DNA from 2 places in the Alicycliphilus sp. T452 genome. Region 1 is predicted to be linked to the other one. Evidence: predicted binding sites of a transcription regulator. Region 1 holds the regulator's gene; the other holds the start of a gene.
The links. The regulator sigma-54, encoded in region 1, starts transcription at its own class of promoters, with help from an activator protein. The targets are predictions, from matches to a motif close to TGGCANGNAANCTGCTTT.

Region 2: the regulator sigma-54 is predicted to act here: its motif matches at 1,664-1,681, upstream of ACX12L_RS11000 (cistern family PEP-CTERM protein).

The regions. Positions count from the first base shown of each region.
Region 1 is NZ_JBTNEH010000003.1:11,524-18,735, reverse strand. Features, by position in the region: gene ACX12L_RS03115 (THUMP domain-containing class I SAM-dependent RNA methyltransferase) at 1-338, opposite strand, end outside; gene ACX12L_RS03110 (acyl-CoA thioesterase) at 335-775, opposite strand; gene ACX12L_RS03105 (RNA polymerase factor sigma-54) at 789-2,342, opposite strand; gene lptB (LPS export ABC transporter ATP-binding protein) at 2,392-3,192, opposite strand; gene lptA (lipopolysaccharide transport periplasmic protein LptA) at 3,189-3,833, opposite strand; gene ACX12L_RS03090 (thiol:disulfide interchange protein DsbA/DsbL) at 3,952-4,608, opposite strand; gene ACX12L_RS03085 (SPOR domain-containing protein) at 4,669-5,307, opposite strand; gene argS (arginine--tRNA ligase) at 5,320-7,023, opposite strand; gene ACX12L_RS03075 (PsiF family protein) at 7,148-7,212, shown strand, end outside.
Region 2 is NZ_JBTNEH010000010.1:70,483-77,694, forward strand. Features, by position in the region: gene smc (chromosome segregation protein SMC) at 1-1,454, opposite strand, end outside; gene ACX12L_RS11000 (cistern family PEP-CTERM protein) at 1,721-2,383, shown strand; gene ACX12L_RS11005 (YnfA family protein) at 2,536-2,865, opposite strand; partial or broken gene ACX12L_RS11010 (bifunctional diguanylate cyclase/phosphodiesterase) at 2,880-6,041, opposite strand; gene mdtD (multidrug transporter subunit MdtD) at 6,251-7,212, opposite strand, start outside.

The sequences.
Region 1 (7,212 bases):
GCGAAGTTCAGGCTCTTGAGCGGGCTGTGCTGCGCCGTCACCTCCACCTTGAAGCTCTGGCGCGGGGTGAACCAGGCCTCCCAGGCCACGTCGCCGGCCAGCGCGTAGATGTCGTCCTCGCTGCGGTAGGGCCGCTCGGCCAGCTGCACCAGCACGCGCTGGGCCAGGCGGCTGTGCAGGTTGAGAAGCAGCGCGTCGCGCCAGGCGGCGCGCACCAGCACGCCGGCGCGGCCCACCAGCAGGTCCTGGCCGGACAGGCCCGTGAGGCCGTGCACCTCGTCGGCCAGGAAGCCCTCGACGCCGGCGGCGCAGGGCAGGAAGAGTTGCAGGGTGTTCATTGCGGCTGTGCGGCGCGCTGCAGCAGCTGGCGCACGGGCTCGGGGATGGGCGCGGGCCTGCGCGCGGCCCGGTCGATGAAGACGATGCCGGTCTTGCCGCGCGCGACCTCGCGGCCCTGGGACTTCTCCGTCATGCGGAACACCAGGTCGAAGCCGTAGCGGTTGAAGTCCTGCGGCGTCATCTGCACGCGCAGCGTCTCGCCATGGAAGGCCTCGGACTTGTACTGCGCCAGCATGTCGCCCACCACGGTGGACAGGCCCGCCACGTCCGCCTCGGCATAGCCCAGGGAGCGGAAGAAGCGCACGCGCGCCTCCGACACCAGGCTGAGCAGCTGCGCGTTGTCCAGGTGGCCGCCCTGGTTGACGTGGCTGATGTAGACCTGCAGCTCGGTGCTGAAGCCGAAGTGCGCCGGCAGGTCGAAGACGATGCGTGCCATGGGGTATCTCTTTCTATAGCGCCTTGCGCAGGTTGGCGGGCGCGATCTTCAGCGCCTCGCGGTACTTGGCCACGGTGCGGCGCGCGCACTCTATGCCCTGTTCCTTGAGCATGTCGGCGATCTGGCCGTCCGACAGCGGCTTGTGCGGGTCCTCGGCGGCGACGAACTGCCGGATGAGCGCGCGCACCGCCGTGCTCGACGCGCTGCCGCCGGTCTCGGTGCCCAGGCCCGAGCCGAAGAAGTACTTGAGCTCGAACGTGCCCTGGGGCGTGGCCATGTACTTGGCCGTGGTCACGCGGCTGATGGTGGATTCGTGCAGGCCGAGCTCGTCGGCGATCTCGCGCAGCACCAGCGGGCGCATGGCCAGCTCGCCATGCACGAAGAAGTTCTTCTGCCGCTCCACGATGGCGCTGGACACGCGCAGGATGGTGTCGAAGCGCTGCTGTATGTTCTTGATGAACCAGCGCGCCTCCTGCAGCCTGGCCTGCAGCGCCTGGTGGCCGTCGCCTTTGCTGCCGCCGCGCAGGGCGTTGGCGTAGACGTCGTGCACGCGCAGGCGCGGCATCACGTCGGGGTTGAGGCGGACGCTGAAGCTCTGCTGCGCGCCGCGCCCGGTCTTCCGGACGATCACGTCGGGCACGATGACGTTGCGCTCCACGTCGGCGAAGCGCCGCCCGGGGCGCGGCTCCAGCCGTGCGATCAGCGCCATGGCGGCGCGCGTGCAGTCGTCGCTGCTGCCTGCGGCCTGGGCCAGGCGGCGCACGTCGCGCCGCGCCAGCAAGTCGAGCGGCTGGCGGCAGATGCACAGCGCGGCCTGGATCACCTCGGGGTCGCCCTCCTCTTCCCGGTCCAGCGCCTGCAGCTGCAGCGTCAGGCATTCGGCCAGCCCGCGCGCGCCCACGCCCGCGGGCTCCAGGCTCTGCAGCAGGCGCAGGGCCACGGTCAGGCGGTGCATCAGCTCGTCGAGCTGCTCGGCGTCGCCCTCGTCCGCCAGGCTCGCGGCCAGGGATTCGAGCGGCTCGTCCAGATAGCCGTCGTCGTTGAGCGAGCCGATGAGAAAGCGCAGCGCCGCCATGTCCAGCTCGGACAGGCGCAGCGCCAGGGCCTGGCGCTCAAGGTGGTCGGCGAGCGATTCGTGGCCGTGCGCGAGGTCCGCGGCGTCGGCCTCGTCGCCATCGCCGGAGCCGCTGCCGGCGCCTGCGGGCGCATCGCTCCCCCACTCGCGGTCGTCGCCCGGGATGTCGGTGTCGCCGTCCCAGTCGGTGGGCGCGGCGATGTCGGGCATTTCAGCGTCGTTTTGGCCTTCATCGCCCGACCAGTCTGCGTCGGCAGCTCCTGAAGGCGTAGCATCCTCGGCCTGGCTGCCGCGCTCGCCCGCAGGGGGCGCGCCCGGCTCCTCCGGCGGCGCATCGTCCTCCGAGCGCTCCAGGAAGGGGTTTTCGTCGAGCATCTGCTCGACCTCCTGCGCCAGCTCCAGCGTGGACAGCTGCAGCAGGCGGATGGACTGCTGCAGCTGCGGCGTGAGCGCCAGGTGCTGCGAGACGCGCAGCGACAGGCTGGGTTTCATGGCCCGGCACCCGCCGTCCGGCCTTGTGTCGTACCGCGGCCCATGTCTCTCACATGCGGAAGTGCTCGCCCAGGTAGACCCGGCGCACTTCCGCGTTGTCGACGATTTCCGACGGCGTGCCCTGCGCGAGCACATGGCCGTCGCTGATGATGAAGGCGTGGTCGCAGATGCCCAGCGTCTCGCGCACGTTGTGGTCGGTGATGAGCACGCCGATGCCGCGCGCCTTCAGGAAGCCGATGATGCGCTGGATCTCGATCACGGCGATCGGGTCGATGCCCGCGAAGGGCTCGTCCAGCAGGATGAAGCGCGGCTGCGTGGCCAGCGCCCGGGCGATCTCCACGCGGCGGCGCTCGCCGCCCGACAACGCCAGCGCGGGCGACTGGCGCAGGTGGTCCACGCGCAGCTCCTGCAGCAGCTCGGTGAGCCGGCGCTCGATCTCGCCGCGCGGCAGCGCCCGGCCGTCCGCGCCGGTCTGCAGCTCCAGCACCGCGCGCACGTTGTCCTCCACGTTAAGCTTGCGGAAGATCGACGCCTCCTGCGGCAGGTAGGACAGGCCCAGGCGCGAGCGCCGGTGGATGGGCATGTTGGCCACCGAGTGGCCGTCGATGCGGATGTCGCCGCCGTCGCTGCGCACCAGGCCCACGATCATGTAGAACGACGTGGTCTTGCCCGCGCCGTTGGGGCCCAGCAGCCCCACCACCTCGCCCTTCTGCACGACCAGCGACACGTCCTTGACCACCTTGCGGCTGCCGTAGGACTTCTGCAGGTGCAGCGCCTCCAGCCGGCTGGCGCCGTCCTGCGGCGCCCCGGGCGCGCCCTGCGTGCGCGTCTCGTCCACGACCGCGCTCACTGCGTGCCGCCCAGGCTGGGAGTGGGGCGCAGCACGGGTGGCTCGGCGCGCGCGGGCGGCGGCGCCGTGCCCGAGGCCGGCTCCTTGGGCGACAGCACGGCGCGCACGCGGCCGCCGGGCGTGCCCGCGCTGGTGCCGGCCGGCGCGGTCTTCTGCCCGTCCACGGTGAACACGTCTGTGAGGTTGTTGTAGACGATGACCGCGCCCTTGACTTCGTCGGTGAGCTGGGCCTCGCGGTAGCGGCGCAGCTCGGCGCGGCGGATGAACTTCACGGTGTCGGCACGGCCGTCGTATTCGATGACCTCGCCCTCGCCCTCGACGAACTCGTCGGGCTGGCCCGGCGGCGTGTCGCGCTTTTGCCGGAAGAAGGCGCGCTTGCCCGATTCGGCCGTCACCACGCCGTACTGGAAGCCATCGGGATCCTGGCGCACGTCCAGCTGCGCGCCGCGCAGCACGATGCTGCCCTTGGTCATGACCACATGGCCGGTGAACACGCTGGTCTGCTTGAGCTCGTCGTGGCGCAGCGCATCGGCCTCGATGTTCATGGGCTTGTTGCGGTCAGCCTTCTCGGCATGCGCGCCCGGCAACCAGGCCAGTGCCAGGGCGCCAAGCAGAAGGAGGGAGGGCAGTCGGATTCTCATAGGGCACGATTCTTGCGGTCATTGTACTGACGCATTCGCCGCCGCCAGAGCCAAGCCCGGTGGACGCAAATAAAAAGCGCGCCCGGGGGCGCGCCTCGTGCCGGGCAGACGCGCGGCGTCACCCCTTGCGCGCCACGCCGGCCAGGTACTCGACGATCTGCAGCACGTTCTGCATGTTGCCGGCCATGGTGCCGTCGGTGTAGTAGCGGCCCGCCACGCCCATGGAGGGCACGCCCTCGATCTGGTAGGCATCCTGCAGCTGCGAGGCCTTGCGCACCTGGTTGGCGACGGTGAAGGAGCCGTAGACTTCCTTGAACTTCGCCACGTCCACGCCCTGCTTGGCGATCCAGTCGAAGATCAGGTCGTCCTTGTTCAGCGCCTGCCGCTCCACGTGCACGGCACGGAACACCTTGGCGTGCAGTTCGGGCAGCTTGCCCATGCCCTCGAGCGCGTAGTAGAGCTTCTGCTGCGGCACGAAGCTGGCGTTGAAGGCGACGGGCACGCGGCGCACCTGCAGGTCCTTGGGCGCGGTCTTGACCCATGCCTCGAAGCTGGGCTCGAAAGTACTGCAGTGCGGGCAGCTGTACCAGAAGAACTCGATCACCTCGACCTTGCCGGCCGGCGCCTCGGTGGCCGCGGGCTTGCCCAGCTTGACGTAGTCCTTGCCCTCCTTGAACTGGCGTGCCTGCGCCAGGGCGGGTGTGGCGATGGGCAGACCCAATGCGGCGGCGGTGGCCGCAGAGGCGACGGACAGGGAAAACTCACGGCGTTTCATGGGTAGGGGTCACTCCAGGGTCGGTATGGAAGGTTGTGAGCATCGGCCAGGGCAAAAAGTTCAGCGCTGCACCCGCACCAGCGCCGAGTCCACGCCCGCGCCGTCGAGTTTTTCCTTCAGCGACTCGGCGTCGTCGCGCTTGGCGAACGGGCCCACGCGCACGCGGAACACCGTGCGGCCATTGGTCTCGCGCTCGCTCACGCGCGCCTCCCAGCCCAGCATGGCCAGCTTGGCGCGCTGCGCGTCGGCATCCTGCTGGGTGCGGAAGGCCCCGGCCTGGACGAAATACTGGAACGGGTCGGTCCCGGCGGACGCGGGTGCGGCGTTGGCCTTGGCGCGCGCCAGGTCGCCCAGGGGGTCCGCCGACGGCTGTGGCGTACTCGCCCGGTTGTCGGCCGTGCGCGGCGCAGGCGCCGCGGCGGATGCCGCCGGCTCGGCCGGGGTGGCCACCACGGCCCCCTCGGGCGCGCTGGCCGGTGCGGCAGGGCGCGCCGGGTTCTTGCCGTACAGAGGGGCGTTCGGGTCCCAGTTCTTGTTGCGCTGCGCCTCGTCCTGCTCGGACGCGCGCGTGCCGTTCTTGTTCAGGAAGGGCACGGGCACCTTGGTCACGTAGACGGCAACGGCCAGCGCCGCCCCCAGCCCGACGATCACCCCGAGGATGAAGCCCACGATGGTGCCGCCGCGTTGCTGCTTTTTCATATCAGTGGTCACTCACATTCTGGCGGGCGCCGACACGCCCAGCACCGCCAGGCCATTGTGCAACACCTGGGCGGTGGCGGCGACGAGGGCCAGGCGCGCCAGCCTGACCGGCTCGTCGTCCACCAGAATGCGCTCGGCGTCGTAGTAGCTGTGGTAGGCGGCGGCCAGGTCGCGCAGGTAGAAGGTGACGTCGTGCGGCGCGTTGCCGGCGGCCGCGGCCGCGAGCATCTCGGGGTACCTGGCCAGCAGCAGCATCAGCGCCTGGGCCTGCGGCCCCTCCAGCGGGGACAGGTCCACGTCCCTGAGCGCGCCCACGTCGCAGTCTTCGCGCCAGCCGCGCAGCACCGAGCAGATGCGCGCATGGGCGTACTGCACGTAGTACACGGGGTTGTCGTTGTTCTGCGCCACTGCCAGGTCCACGTCGAAGGTGTACTCGGTGTCGGGCTTGCGCGAGAGCAGGAAGAAGCGCACGGCGTCCTTGCTGGTCCACTCGATCAGGTCGCGCAGCGTGACGTAGCTGCCCGCGCGCTTGCTGATCTTGACCTCCTCGCCGCCGCGCACCACGCGCACCATGGTGTGCAGCACGTAGTCGGGGTAGCCCTGGGGGATGCCCACGTCGGCCGCCTGCAGGCCGGCGCGCACGCGGGCGATGGTGCCGTGGTGGTCCGTGCCCTGGATGTTCACCACCTTGCGGAAGCCCCGCTGCCATTTCTGGATGTGGTAGGCCACGTCGGGCACGAAGTAGGTGTACGTGCCGTCCTGCTTGCGCATGACGCGGTCCTTGTCGTCGCCGTAGTCGGTGCTCCTGAGCCACAGCGCGCCGTCCTGCTCGTAGGTCTTGCCGTTGGCGACCAGGCGGGCCACGGTGGCATCGACGTGGCCGTTGGCGTAGAGGCTGGACTCCAGGTAGTACTCGTCGAATCGCAGGTTGAACGCCTGCAGGTCCTTGTCCTGCTCGTTGCGCAGGTAGGCCACGGCGAACTGGCGGATGTTGCCCTCATCCTCCACGTCGCCATTGGCCGTGAACGCGCGGTCGTCGGCCTTGACGGTGGCCTTGGCGAGGAAGGCGTTGGCGATGTCCTGGATGTAGTCGCCGTTGTAGAAGTTCTTGGCCAGCGGGTTGTCGGCGTCGGTGGGCCAGCAGTCGTCGCCGGGCTTGAAACCCTTGGCGCGCAGCTGCGTGCTCTTGGTGAGCGTGTCGATCTGCACGCCCGCGTCGTTGTAATAGAACTCGCGGTGCACCTGCCAGCCCTGGGTGGCGTACAGGTTGCTGATGGCGTCGCCGATCGCGGCCTGGCGGCCGTGGCCCACGTGCAGGGGGCCGGTGGGGTTGGCCGAGACGAATTCCACGAGCACCTTCTCGCCGCGCGCCGGCTGCATGCCGAAGCGCGCGCCCTGCGCCAGCACCTCGCGCACGACCTGCTGCTTGGCGGCATTCTTGAGCCGGATGTTGAGGAAGCCCGGGCCGGCGATCTCGATGGCGCCCACCCATTGCGCGAAGGCGGGCGTGGCCTCGAGCGCGGCCTTGAGCTGTTCGCCCAATGCGCGCGGGTTCTGCTTCAAGGGCTTGGCCAGCTGCATGGCGGCCGTGCAGGCGAGGTCGCCATGGGCCGCCACCTTGGGCGATTCGAAGGCCGCGCGGCTGCCGGCGCCTGGCGACAGTCGTTCCAGCTCGCCGGCCAGCGCCGCGAGCAATTCCTGTTTGACGGAGAGCATGGGTGCGAATTCTACGGGGCGTCCCGTCATCCAACGGCGCCGCCCCCGCGTTATGCTGGGTGACCCGCAAGGCGCCGCGGCGCCGGCGGGCTCTTCACCATTCCCCTTTTTGCAGGAGCATTACATGAAGAAACTGCTTCCCCTGCTGGCTGCCGCCGGCCTTGCCTTTTCGTTCGCCGCACGGGCGGC
Region 2 (7,212 bases), on a different contig from region 1:
CGCGCGGTCTCCTGGTTCACGGCCTGCTGGCGCGCGCGGCGCTCCTCGTCGAGCTGGGGCACGCTGTCCTGCAGCTCGGCCAGGCGCGCCTCGGCCATCTCGGCGGCTTCCTGCGCCTCGTCCCATTGCTGGCGCAGCTGGGCCAGGCGCGCCTCGTCGGGCGCGGCCAGCGCGTTCCTGTCGGCGCGCAGGCGCTCGAAGCGCGCGTCGAGCTGGCGGCTTTGCTCGTCCAGGCTGCGCTGCTCGGCGGCCAGCACCTGGATCTGCTGCTGGACCTGCACCACGGCGGCGCGCTGCTCCTCGCTGCGCTGCTGGCTCTGGCGCAGGGCGTCCTCCAGCTCGGGAAGCTGGGCGGCCTGTTCCTCCACCTGGGCGGCGAGCAGCTCGGCCTGCTCCTCGGCATTCATGCCCGCGCCTTCGAGGGTTTCCAGCTCGGCCTCGGCCTCCTCCTTGCGCGCGGACCAGTCCTGGATCTGCGCGGCCAGCTGCACCAGGCGCTGCTCCACGCGCTGGCGGCCCTCGACCACGTAGCGGATCTCGGCCTCCAGCTTGCCCACTTCGGCCGTGGCCTCGTACAGCTTGCCCTGGGCCTGGTTGACCTGGTCGCCGGCCTCGTAGTGCGCCTGGCGTATGGTCTCCAGGTCCGCCTCCACGCTGCGCAGGTCGGCCATGCGCGATTCCAGGTCGTTCACGGCCTGCAGGCCCTCGGTGCGCACGCGGGCCTGCTCGGCCTCGGCGTCGGCGCGCTTCAAGTACCACAGCTGGTGCTGCTTGAGCGTCACGTCCTGCTGCAGGGCGTTGTATTTGGCCGCCACCTCGGCCTGCTTCTCCAGCTTCTCGAGGTTGGCGTTGAGCTCGCGCAGGATGTCCTCCACGCGCGTGAGGTTCTCGCGCGTGTCGGCCAGGCGGTTCTCGGTCTCGCGCCGACGCTCCTTGTACTTGGAGACGCCCGCGGCTTCCTCCAGGAACAGGCGCAGCTCCTCGGGGCGGCTCTCGATGATGCGGCTGATCGTGCCCTGGCCGATGATGGCGTAGGCGCGCGGGCCCAGGCCCGTGCCCAGGAACACGTCCTGCACGTCGCGCCGGCGCACCGGCTGGTTGTTGATGTAGTAGCTGCTCGTGCCGTCGCGCGTGAGCACGCGCTTGACGGCGATCTCGGTGAACTGGTTCCACTGGCCGCCGGCGCGGTGGTCGGCGTTGTCGAAGATCAGCTCCACGCTGGCGCGGCTGGCGGGCTTGCGGCTCGTGGTGCCGTTGAAGATCACGTCCTGCATGGACTCGCCGCGCAGCTCGCTGGCCTTGGACTCGCCCAGCACCCAGCGCACGGCGTCCATGATGTTGGACTTGCCGCAGCCGTTGGGGCCCACCACGCCCACCAGCTGGCCCGGAAGCATGAAGTTGGTGGGCTCGGCGAACGACTTGAAGCCGGCGAGTTTGATCGAGTTGAGACGCACGAATTACTGTAACACCGCGCCGCTGGCGTACCCGGCGGTTCAAAGGGTGGATGTTAACTGAGCCGATGGCGCCGCTGCGCGGCATGCGCATGCCCGCCCGCCCCTGCCCCACAGCGATCTGACCCGTGACTGTCGGTTTTCTTTACACCGCGGCGGCCATCACGCTTGCCTCCCGGGCCAAGCCATTGAATCGAATACGCTTTTTATTTTGGCATGGATCATGCTTGTAACTGCACATACATACATGAACCCCGGAGGGCCCCACCATGAAACTCAAGAAAGCTCTGCAAGCCGTCGCCCTGTGCTGTGGCCTGGCGGGAGTCGGCAGCGCCAATGCCTCGGTCATGCTTTTCGACAACGCAGGGGACATCAGCTCCATCCTGTATTCGACGACCTACCAGGGCGCCACGCTGTCCGCGACGGTGCAGTTCACCCTCACCTCGCTGACCGCCACGCAAGCGGTCTTCGGGGTGCAGATCTCGAACGACTCCTCCGGCCCGGGGAATAACCGGCTGACGTCGTTCGGGATCGACATCGTGAGCCCCACATTGATATCCGCCGCAGCCAACGGAGGCTGGGGGGCTTCGCGGAACGTCAACTTCCCGTCCTTCCAATCGGTGGACCTGTGCCTCTGGGATGGGAACAACTGCTCCGGCGGTGGCAACCAGGGCGTTGGCGAAGGGTTGATCGAGTCCTTCACCCTGACGCTGGGCACCTCGGGGAACTTCCTCACGAACGGGATCGAGTTCACGAGCCCCTACAGCGTGAAGTTCCAAAGCGTTGGCACCGGTGGCGGGTCGCGTGAATTCGCGGGCTGCATCGTGGGCACGGCCGGTTGCGGCGGCTCGCAGGTTCCCGAGCCCGCCTCGCTCGCGCTGGTGGGCCTGGGCCTGCTCGGTGCCGGGCTGGCACGCCGCCGCAAGGCTTGAGACAGCGGGCGATTTGCTCGCCCTGCCCCCCGCAAGAAGCGCCCGCCGGGCGCTTCTTCGTTTTTGGGCAGCCCGCCGTGCATTTATGGCAAAAAATGCCTCCAGCGCCCATCCAGCAAGCGGCGGCAGCTATGGATTGAAGAGCGAGAAACTCAGCCGCGCGGCGCGAACGCGATGATGGCCATGCCGCACAGCGTGACGGCCACGCCCAGCCAGTCCCAGGGGCCGGGGCGTATGCCGTCCACGGCCCACAGCCAGGCCAGCGCCACGGCCACGTAGACGCCGCCGTAGGCCGCGTACACGCGGCCCGCCGCCGCCGGGTGCAGCGTGAGCAGCCAGGCGAACAGCGCCAGGCTGGCGGCGGCCGGCAGCAGCAGCCAGGCGCTGCGCCCCTGGCGCAGCCACAGCCAGGGCAGGTAGCAGCCCACGATTTCCGCCAGGGCCGTGGCGAAGAAAAGGCCGAGGGTCGCGAGCGCCTGCATATGCCAGGGAATATTCAGGCGGTGGCGCCGGCGCTGGCGGCATGTTCGAGCACCAGGTCCTCGAAGGCCAGCCCGGGCAGCGGCCGGCTCAGCAGATAGCCCTGCCAGGCGTGGCAGCCGCTGCGTTCCAGGAAGACGCGCTGTGCCTCGGTTTCCACGCCCTCGGCCACGACCTGCAGGCCCAGGCTGGTGCCCAGCGCGACGATGGTGCGCGCGATGGCGGCGTCGTTGGGGTCGGTGAGCACGTCGCGCACGAAGCTCTGGTCGATCTTGAGCTCATGCAGCGGCAGGCGCTTCAGGTAGGCCAGCGAGGAATAGCCCGTGCCGAAGTCGTCCAGCGAGAAGCCCACGCCATAGCCGCGCAGTTGCACCATCTTGGCGACGGTGTCCTCCACGTCCTGCAGCAGCAGGCCCTCGGTCAGCTCCAGCCGCAGCCGGCGCGCGTCGGCCCCGGTACCGGCCAGCGCCTCCAGCACCTCGGGCACGAAGCTCGCCTCGTGGAACTGGCGCGGACTCACGTTGACGGCCACCGACAGCTGGCCCAGCACCGGATGGCTGCTCCACAGTGCCAGCCGCTCGCAGGCCGCGTGCATCACCCACTGCCCCAGGCGCAGGATGAGCCCGGACTGCTCGGCCAGGGGGATGAATTCCGACGGCGGGATGTAGCCCTTGGCCGGATGCTTCCAGCGCAGCAGGGCCTCGGCGCCCGTGATGCGCCCGCGAACCATCTTGGGCTGGTAGAACAGTTCGAACTCGCCGGCCTCCAGGCCGGAGCGCATGTCCGCCTCCAGCGCCACGCGCGCCGTCATCTGGGCCTGCACCTGCGGGTCGAAGAAACGCAGGGCGTCGCGGCCCGCGGCCTTGGCCTCGTACATGGCCATGTCGCTGCGCTTGAGCAGCTCGTCGGCCGATTCGCGCAGGCCCTGGAAGATGGTGATGCCCACGCTCAGCGTGGTGTGGCGCGGCTCGCCGGCGCCGATCGCGAAGGGCTCGCGCATGGCGTCCAGGATCTGCAGGCCCATGGCCTCGGCATGGGTCGCGGCCTCCTGCGGGCTGCCCCCCAGGTCCTTGAGCACGACGACGAACTCGTCGCCGCCATGGCGCGCCAGCGTGTCGTCCTCGGGTATGCAGCCGCGCAGCCGCAGGGCCACGGCGTGCAGCAGGCGGTCGCCCATGTCGTGGCCCTGGGTCTCGTTGATGTGCTTGAAGTTGTCCAGGTCCAGCATCAGCACCGCGCCGCACAGCTGGTGGCGCGCGCTCACCGCCAGGGCCTGCTGCAGGCGGTCGAGCAGCAGGCGCCGGTTGGGCAGCCCGGTGAGCGGGTCGTTGTAGGCCAGGTAGCGCACCTCTTCCTCGGCCTGCCTGCGCTGGCTCTGGTCCACCATGGTCACGATATGGCTGTCTTCGAGCATCACGCCCGATATCTCCACGGTGCGCGGCAGCCCCGCCTTGGAGGTGATCCGGCACTCCACCGGACGGATGGAGCCATCCGCAGCGTGCCGCGCCGCCGCGCAGGCGGCCTTCCATGCCTCGCGCGCCTGCTGGCGCTCGGCGGCGTCGGGCATGACCAGGCGCCACCAGCTGTCCACGTCGGGCGCCTCCTGCGCGCCATAGCCGCAGATCTGCACGTGGCGGTCGTTGCGGAACACGATGGCCCTGTCCCGCACCAGGTTCACCCCCACGGGCATGTGGTTGAGGATGCCGAGCAGGCGCTGCTCGCTGTCGCTCAGGGCCTGCTCCATCTGCTTGCGCTCGCCGATGTCCTGCACCACGGCCAGGTGGCTGTCGGGCCTGCCCGCCAGGCACAGGCGCGAAACCATGAGCTCCGCCCACACGATCTCCCCGTCCTTGCGGTGGTAGCGCTTTTCCATGCGAAATTCACTGATCTCGCCCGAGCGCATGCGCTCCATGAAGGCCAGGCCCGCGTCCAGGTCCCGCCGGTCGCTGATGTCCTGGAAGCGCAGCTGCTGCAGTTCGGCCTCGGTGTAGCCCAGCAGGTCGCAGAGCTTGCGGTTCACGCGCACCATGCGGTCGCTGTGCAGGTCGATCTGCGCCATGCCCACGGCGGCCTGGCTGAACACGGCGCGAAAACGCTCCTCGCTCTCGCGCAGCGCCACGCCCGCCTGCCGCACGTCGCCCAGGGCCCGGACGCGGCGCAGCACCAGCATGCTGACCATGGCCGTGAGCAGCGCCGTGACCAACAGGCCTCCCAGGCCCAGCAGCCAGGGCAGGCGTGCCTCCTGGGCCGACAGGAAGGCGCCCGTCGGCTGGAACTGCAGGCGCCAGCGCCGCCCGCCTACCTGCACCTCCTGCACGCGCTTCATGTCGGAATGGGCGGGCGTGGCCGCGGAATCGAACAGCACGGCGGCGGCGCCCGCCGCTGCGCCGACCGGGCCGATGTCGGACATGGCCAGCGCCAGCCCCTGGAGGTAGCCTTCACCGCGCAACGCCTGCACGATATCGTCCATGCGCATGCTCACGCCCACGGTGCCCAGGAAACGCGCGGCCTCGCGCCGGCCCGGCGGCGCGCCATGGGCAAACACCGGGATGCGGATGGTGATGCCGGTGCGGCGTTCGGTCTCCTGGTGCAGGTCGAAGGGCGCCGATGCCACCAGCTCGCCGCCAGCGCGCGCGCGCAGCATGGCTTCCAGGTTGTCTGGCTGCGAATGGATTTCCAGCCCCTGGACATCGGCGTTGCCCTCTTGGGGCCAGAGAAAATCGACGACATAGTATTCGGGCCGCTCCTGCCCGGGGTGGACGGCGAAGTCCCCGGGCAGGCTGCCGTCCATGTGGGCGTCGCCGCGGGCCTGCGCCTCGAAGGCGGCGCGCTGCTCCCCGGGCACTTAGCGGGTGAAGTTGATGTTCTTCACGCCGGGGTGGTTGCGCTCCAGCGACAGTTCGCTGGCCACGCGCTCGAACTCGGCGCGTCGCAACTGCGGGTCCACGGTGAGCAGGCCGCGCATGCCCTGCAGCAGATCGGTATGCGACTCCATGCGCCGCTGCAGCGCGCCGGCAAACAGGCGCGTCTCCTGCTCGAAGCGCAGTTGTGCGATGGCGTCCATGGACGCCTGCTGCTGCCGCCACAGCGCATGGCTCGCCGCGCAGCCTGCAAGTGCCACTGCCATGCCCGGTAGCCAGAGTCGGGGCGAAAAGCGTGCGGCGGTGAAAAAAGACATGGTCAAGGCAAACAACGGTGGCAGCACGCGGGCCGCACATGCGCCGTGCAGCATAGCGGCATTTGTCGGCGGTTTTTTCCGGCGAGGCTCCTACCGTGCGCAAAATCCCGGCACGGCACATGCCCGGCGGCGGCAAAGCAACATCCGGGAAAACACGGTTTGACCCATGACCAGGATCAAGGTTTCGCGAGGCAATACAGGTCCTGTCTTCAGCCCTGCTCCTCCGGCACCTGGGGGTGCGGGCGCGGCGGCTCGTGGGCCGGCAGCTGCAGGAACAGCGCCGTGGCCGCGAGCGTCAGCAGCCCCATGCAGGCGAAGGTGGCGCGAAAGGCGTTGAGCGCGTGCTGGTCGGGGCCAAAGTAGCCCTCGAAGCTCGCCAGCACCGCGCCCGCCGCCGCCACGCCCATGCCCAGGGCCAGCATCTGCACCATGGACAGCAGGCTGTTGCCGCTGCTCGCGTCCGGCCCTTCCAGGTCCTTGAGCGTGACCGTGTTCATGGCCGAGAACTGCATGGAGTTCACCGCGCCGAACAGGGCCAGCTGCGCGAGCAGCAGCGCGAACGGCGGGCTGGGCGACAGCAGGGAGAAGCTGGCGATCAGCAGCGCCAGCGCGCAGGTGTTGGCCACCAGCACCTCGCGGTAGCCCCAGCGCCGCACGATGCGGGTGACCAGGGGCTTGACGGCCATGCTGCCCAGCACCGTGGGCAGCATCATCATGCCGGCCTGCATGGGCGTGTAGCCCAGGCTGACCTGCAGCACCAGCGGAATCATGAAGGGCATGCAGGAGCTGCCCAGGCGCGAAAACAGATTGCCCAGCAGGCCCACGCGCAGCGTGCGCACCTCGAACAATCCGGGCACGAACAGCGGGTTCGGGCTGCGCAGCGCATGCAGCCAGTAGGCGGCCAGGCTGGCCAGGCCGAAGACCATCATCACCAGCGCCGACGCGCCGCGCACGCCGCCGCCGGCCATGCCCTCCACCGCCAGCGAAACGGCCGCCATGCCGAAGGCCAGAAGGCCGTAGCCCACGGCGTCGAAGCCTCGGCTGGACTGCGCCTCCCCGCCCGCCATGAAGCGCCGCGCGGCCACCAGCCCCGCCAGGCCCACCGGCACGTTGACCCAGAAGATCCAGTGCCACGAGGCGTACTCCACGATCCAGCCGCCCAGCGTGGGCC